Linked DNA regions of Myxosarcina sp. GI1. The protein of the gene in region 1 binds, or shares a complex with, the protein of each later gene. Links are inferred from orthologs where the notes say so. Each region holds a gene or a part of one and is shown in the gene's direction. Other genes may lie near its edges. The genes, in order: secA and secY.

What was found.
Region 2: the proteins of secA (region 1) and secY are in contact, whole or in part, in a crystal structure (PDB 3DIN), measured with the Thermotoga maritima proteins. The link is inferred for Myxosarcina sp. GI1 from one-to-one orthologs. Residues at the interface, in WP_004082002.1 of Thermotoga maritima: Glu261, Ala262, Arg263, Lys300, Ala301, Arg302, Thr303, Ile304, Ile305, Leu323, Tyr324, Asp325, Pro326, Val329, Ser330, Tyr333, Ile336, Lys340, Phe345, Val349, Glu363, Phe364, Tyr374, Ser375, Gly376, Gly377, Glu393, Ile395, Thr482, Ser483; in WP_004081795.1 of Thermotoga maritima: Glu108, Gly109, Glu110, Glu111, Ala236, Glu237, Arg238, Arg239, Ile240, Thr241, Ile242, Gln243, Tyr244, Ala245, Arg246, Arg247, Val248, Thr249, Gly250, Arg251, Arg252, Val253, Tyr254, Gly256, Ala257, Ser258, Thr259, Tyr260, Leu261, Pro262.

Annotation. Positions count from the first base shown.
Region 1 is NZ_JRFE01000009.1:2,012-5,670, reverse strand. Bases 42-3,375 are described here. They hold secA (preprotein translocase subunit SecA), read left to right. Parts: upstream 42-361; coding sequence 362-3,175; downstream 3,176-3,375. Other genes in these bases: KV40_RS04305 (ATP-binding protein), read right to left, coding at 3,227-3,375. In the rest of the region: more of KV40_RS04305, read right to left, coding at 3,376-3,659. UniProt on the Escherichia coli protein: Required for protein export, interacts with the SecYEG preprotein conducting channel.
Region 2 is NZ_JRFE01000025.1:30,438-33,571, reverse strand. The notes cover bases 326-3,134. They hold secY (preprotein translocase subunit SecY), read left to right. Parts: upstream 326-970; coding sequence 971-2,299; downstream 2,300-3,134. Other genes in these bases: infA (translation initiation factor IF-1), read left to right, coding at 3,109-3,134; KV40_RS19610 (adenylate kinase), read left to right, coding at 2,355-2,909; rplO (50S ribosomal protein L15), read left to right, coding at 326-787. In the rest of the region: rpsE (30S ribosomal protein S5), read left to right, coding at 1-295; more of rplO, read left to right, coding at 308-325. UniProt on the Escherichia coli protein: The central subunit of the protein translocation channel SecYEG. Consists of two halves formed by TMs 1-5 and 6-10.

The DNA of each region.
Region 1 (3,659 bases):
GCTAAAAATTCAGACAGCTATAATCGAACCAACGCAAATTGCTACGAAGTATTGGGGTAATTAGCTACTTACTGTGGATAAAACTAAAATTTATTTCTATTATAATTTCAAAACTTTGACCGATCCGAGCGATCGCCACAGACCGAAACAGGTAGTGATTCTACGCCATAGCAGCAGGTAGACTAAAACGCTGGGAAACTAGGCAAAATGGTAACATTATTTTATAGAAGGTCATTCAGGTTCGTGGTTTTCCAGCCAGATCCAGTCTTTTTTCAACAGCAAGGTGTTCTACTAAAGCAAATTCCCAAGCTGCGATCGCAACTCGCCAAGATAAATAAAAATACCGATAAATCGATTTATTATGTTTAAAAAACTGTTTGGAGATCCCAACGCTCGTAAACTCAAACAATTTCAGCCTACAGTAAAGGAAATAAATTTACTAGAAGAAGATATCAAAAAGCTTTCTGACGACGAGCTTAAAGCCAAAACCTCAGAATTTAGAGAGCAGTTAGCCGAAGCTAAGACTGAGGAAGAAACTAAAGAAATTCTCGAAGATTTGTTACCTGAAGCTTTTGCTGTAGTAAGAGAAGCAGCAGTTCGAGTTTTAGGGATGCGCCACTACGACGTACAGCTTTTAGGTGGTATCGTTCTTTATAAAGGGCAAATTGCTGAAATGAAGACTGGGGAAGGTAAAACTTTAGTCTGTACGCTTCCAGCATATCTCAATGGTTTGACGGGTAAAGGAGTTCACGTAGTTACAGTTAACGACTATCTGGCAAGAAGAGACGCTGAATGGATGGGGCAAGTACATCGCTTTCTCGGTTTGACTGTCGGTCTGATTCAGTCGGGAATGAATCCGATGGAGAGAAAGAAAAACTATGGCTGCGACATTACCTATACAACCAACAGCGAACTAGGCTTTGATTATCTGCGAGATAATATGGCTACTTCTATGGAAGAGGTCGTGCAGCGTCCTTTTAACTACTGCGTGATTGACGAAGTCGATTCGGTTTTAATCGATGAAGCTAGAACCCCGTTAATTATTTCGGGACAGGTAGAACGTCCGACAGAAAAATATTTGCAGGCAGCGCAGATAGCAGAACAGTTGGTTCAACAAGAAAACGAAGAAGATGAATCAGGCGACTACGAAGTCGATGAAAAAGCCCGCAACGTTTTAATGACCGATATAGGTTTTGCCCGCGCCGAAGAAATATTGGGCGTTAGCGATTTATACGATCCAGAAAATCCCTGGGCGCATTATATATCTAATGCGATTAAAGCTAAAGAACTATTTACTAAAGACGTTAACTACATGGTGCGTAATGGCGAAGTAGTGATCGTCGATGAATTTACGGGTAGGGTACTGGCAGGAAGACGCTGGAGTGATGGTTTGCACCAGGCGATTGAAGCTAAAGAAGGAGTAGAAATTCAAAAAGAGACTCAGACTTTAGCTAGTATTACCTATCAAAACTTTTTCTTGCTGTATCCGACTCTAGCAGGAATGACGGGTACGGCAAAAACCGAAGAAACCGAGTTTGAGAAAGTCTATAATCTTCAGGTTACGATTATTCCCACTAATTTACCGTCTAAGCGCGCAGATCTTTCCGATGTAGTTTATAAAAAAGAACTCGGTAAATGGCAGGCAGTAGCCCAAGACTGCGCCAACATGAACGAAAACGGTCGCCCCGTACTGGTGGGAACTACCAGCGTGGAAAAATCAGAGTTGCTTTCCAAGCTGCTGCAAGAAAAAAATATCGCTCATAATTTGCTCAATGCCAGACCCGAAAACGTCGAACGGGAGTCAGAAATTATCGCCCAGGCAGGTCGCAAAGGTGCGGTAACTATTGCCACTAACATGGCGGGACGCGGTACGGATATTATTTTAGGTGGTAACTCTGACTACATGGCGCGGTTGAAGATCAGAGAATATCTCATGCCCAGAATCGTCAGACCTGAAGATGACAGTCTGATGGTAGGAGTTCCCCAATTCAATGGTAAACAAGCCCCTCAAGGTTTCGCCGCCAATGGCAAGAAAAAAGCTAAAAGCTGGAAAGCATCGCCGCAAATCTTTCCTACGGAATTATCTACCGAAACCGAAAACTTACTAAAAGAAACGGTTAAGTTTGCCGTACAGCAGTATGGAGAACAAAGCTTGCCAGAACTAGTAGCAGAAGAAAAAATCGCGGTAGCAGCAGAGAAAGCCCCTGTAGAAGATCCCGTAATTCAAAAGCTAAGGGAAGTTTACAATCAAATTTTACAAGAATACGAGCAGTTTACCGCTAAAGAACACGAAGAAGTTGTAACTAACGGCGGACTACACGTAATCGGTACGGAAAGACACGAATCTCGCCGTATTGACAACCAGTTACGGGGACGGGCAGGCAGACAGGGCGACCCTGGTTCCACTAGATTCTTTCTCAGTTTGCAAGATAACTTGTTAAGAATTTTTGGTGGCGATCGCGTCGAACGGTTGATGAACATGATGCGAGTCGAAGACGATATGCCCATCGAATCAAAGATGCTGACCAATTCTTTGGAAGGGGCGCAAAAGAAAGTCGAAACTTTTTACTACGACACCCGCAAACAGGTATTTGAATATGACGAGGTGATGAATAACCAGCGTCGGGCAATTTATGCCGAACGCCGTCGGGTACTGGAAGGATTCGACCTCAAAGAACAGGTTATTCAGTATGCCGAAAAAACCATGAGTGAAATCGTCGATGCCTATGTCAATCCCGAACTTCCTCCCGAAGAATGGAAACTAGATAAAATGGTTGATAAGGTCAAAGAGTTTATCTATTTACTAGAAGATTTAGAACCAGTCCATTTAGAAGACATGACCGTAGGCGAAATTAAGACTTTTCTTCATGAAGAGGTTCGTAAAGCTTATGACCTTAAAGAAAATCAGATCGATAGCATCCAGCCTGGCTTGATGCGACAAGCCGAACGCTTCTTTATCCTCCAGCAAATCGATACTCTATGGCGCGAACACCTCCAGGCAATGGATGCCCTGCGGGAGTCTATTGGTTTGCGGGGTTACGGACAAAAAGATCCTCTGATTGAATACAAACAAGAAGGTTACGAGATGTTTATTGAAATGATGATCGATATTCGCCGTAATGTTGTGTATTCACTGTTCCAATTCCAGCCACAACCACAACCGCAAGCAGTATAAAAGATGATATTTATGTATGGGTGAGGCATGCCTTGCCCCTACTGTCTGGCATTATTTAGCCCAAAGAAAGCGAAAAGTCGTCCCGCGATTTAGTTCGGATTCTACTTCGATCGCGCCGTTTTGATTTTCTACAATTTTTTTGACAGTTGCCAGACCGATTCCCGTGTTGCGTTTATCATTTTGTTTGCCTAAAGTTTGAAAGATATCAAAAATTTTCGCCTGTGCTTTAGCAGCAATGCCAGGTCCATTATCGCTAACGGCAAATTCGTAAAACTTCTCTCGTTCTAGAACTGAAATGACTATTTTTCCCTGAGAAGGATTGTGATGATGCTTGATGCTATTGCTAATTAAGTTAGAAAAAATCTGGCTTAAAAGCAAACGTTGAGTTTCAATTATTGGCATTTCTCCTTCTATTGCTATCTTAAACTCTGGGGGAGGAGCTAGAAGATCGACAGTTTCCTCTATCAGTTGTCTGACATCAACT
Region 2 (3,134 bases), on another replicon or contig:
GTTAGTCGATGTTTCTCTAACTAAATCAAGCTCCATTACTCACGTTAGTAACGGTATTGCTGGAGGTGCTAAAGTCTTTATGCGTCCAGCCGCTCCAGGTACTGGAGTAATTGCCGGTGGTGCGGTACGCACCGTACTAGAGCTAGCAGGCGTTAAAAACATTTTAGCCAAACAGTTAGGTTCTAATAGTCCTTTAAATAACGCTAGAGCTACCATAGATGCTCTCGACAGCTTGCGAACTTTTTCCGAAGTTGCTAGAGAAAGAGGCATTTCTATAGAACAGATATATGCTTAATAAATAAAAACTATGAAACTAGAAAATCTAAGTCCCAAAGCAGGGTCAAAGAGCCGCAGGCGCAGAGTCGGACGGGGTATATCCGCAGGACAAGGAGCTAGCTGTGGCTACGGTATGCGCGGACAGAAATCTCGTTCTGGTACTGGCACTAAAGCTGGTTTTGAAGGGGGACAAATGCCGCTCTATCGACGGGTTCCCAAATTAAAATATTTTCCTTTAGTCAACCAGAAACAGTACACAATTATTAACATAGAGCAGCTAGCTACTCTAGAGGCAAATTCGGCAGTAAGTAAAGAATCTTTATTAGCAGACGGAATTTCGACTACTGATGATGGTCCTTTAAAAGTTCTGGGTAGAGGAGAGTTAAATGTACCCCTGACAATAACTGCGGCAGCTTTTACTAAAGGAGCGCGTCAAAAAATTGAAGCTGCGGGCGGTAGCTGTATTCTCGAAGAAACTCAAGCCGAACCATCTCAAGACAGCGAAGCTTAAGTCAGGAAAATTCCAAGGTTTTAAATTACTATTTCCTCTTCGTAAGTCTGAGGTTGCTTCTAAGTAGTAAAAGTGAAAAAATTAGATCGGTATAGTTAAAAAAATAAGACAATAAGCGCAGCTATTACCTTAAGGCGATCGGGCGTTTAACCTATTTGGCTTCTAGCTACCACAACAACAATTATGGTTCGAGAAAAAACTCCATCAGCACAAGAAACATTTTTACAGATGGCGCAAGCAGCAGGTCTTAGAGGTCGGCTGCTCGTTACTATTGGTCTGTTAATTTTAGTTCGTTTGGGAGTATTTATTCCCATTCCAGGAATTGACCGTGAAAGATTTGGCAATTTACTTGGTAATACTACTAATGCTTCAATTGTCGGGTTTTTAGATATTTTTACTGGCGGCGGTATTTCAGCACTGGGAATTTTTGCCCTGGGCATATTACCTTTTATTAATGCTTCTATTATTATGCAGTTGTTAGCTTCTGCTATTCCCTCTTTAGAAGATCTACAAAAAAATGAGGGAGAAGCAGGTAGAAGGAGAATTTCTCAGATCACCCGCTATGTCGCTCTGGGATGGGCGATAATTCAAAGTTTGGGTATTACTCTAGGTTTGCTGGTAGCTAATGGCATTATCTCAAGAAGCTTTTTTCCGATCGCCGAAACCGTACTCGCTTTGACTGCAGGCTCGATGTTCGTCATGTGGATTTCGGAATTAATTACCGAACGCGGTATTGGTAATGGGGCATCTTTGTTGATTTTTGTTAATATCGTGGCCGTATTACCCAAAACTCTGGGAAATACCATTAGCTACGCTCAAAACGGCGGACGAGAAGCAATCGCTCAGGTAATCGTGTTGCTTTTAGTTTTCCTGACGATGATCGTCGGTATTGTGTTTATTCAAGAAGGAACGCGCCGCATTCCCATTATTTCGGCTCGTCGTCAGGTAGGCAGAAGAGTATATCGCGAGAGAACTAATTACCTACCTTTAAGACTCAACCAAGGCGGAGTAATGCCAATTATTTTTGCCTCCGCAGTCTTGTTCTTACCTGCTTCTCTGGCAGGATTTATTCCCGGACAAGGTACGGCAAAAAATATTATCAATCGTATCGCTGTAGCTATTCAACCTGGAAGTTGGCTTTATATTGTCGTGTATTTGTTGCTCATCTTATTCTTTAGCTATTTTTACACTAGCTTGATTAGCAATCCCGATGATATGTCCCAAAATCTCAAAAAAATGGGAGCTTCTATTCCTAGTATCCGCCCAGGAAAGGCAACTAGAGACTATTTAGAAAAAGTTCTCAATCGTCTGACTTTTTTAGGAGCAATTTTTCTAGGTTTGGTAGCGACTATTCCTACTTTGGTCGAAAGCGCAATCCCAGCGGGAACTACGGTATTTAGCGGTTTTGGTGCCACCTCTCTGTTAATTTTAGTGGGAGTAGCAATCGATACTGCCAAACAGATTCAGACCTATGTAATTTCACAGCGTTACGAAGGTATGGTCAAGCAGTAAGTTAGTTATCTAACTGTCGAGCGAAATTCTTTTATGCGGAGGACGCAAATTTAAAATGACAAAAAGATTGATTTTTTTAGGTCCTCCTGGAGCGGGCAAGGGAACTCAGGCACAGATTTTGTCAGAAACTTATAAAATTCCTCACATATCTACTGGCGACATTTTGAGAACCGCCGTTACTTATAAAACTCCTTTGGGCGACAAAGCTAAAGGCTACATGGATCGTGGTGAATTAGTTCCTGACGACTTGATTCTCGATTTGATTAAAGATCGGCTTTTGCAGTCAGATGCAGCTAAAGGGTGGATTTTAGACGGGTTTCCTCGCAATGTCGCTCAGGCAAAATTTTTAAACAGTCTACTGGCAGAATTAGATTTAGCCGCCGATCGCGTTTTATATTTAGCAGTACCCGATGAAGTATTAATTTCCAGACTGCTATCGCGCCAGCGTCGGGATGATAATGAAGCAACCATTCGACGGCGTTTGGAAGTCTATCGTCGCGATACTATGCCCGTAATCGATTTTTATCAAGAGCAGAGCACTTTGAAAACTATTGATGGTGATGGGGCAATGGAAAATGTCACCTCAGCTTTAAAAGAAGCGATCGCCTGAACGAGACAGTTTCTTGCCAAAAGTCGCTTTTTTTGATAAAGACGGTTAAAAAGTGTAAGATAAAAAACTGGATAAAAAATTAAAGAGGCAATAGCGCGATCTCGATAAGCAAAACTTATCTGGAGAAGCGCACTCAGACGAGCTAGCGATTTACGCCTGCCGTCTATTATTCTTGCACCAATAGCGGAGAACTTTAAAATTGGCAAAACAAGATCTAATTGAAAT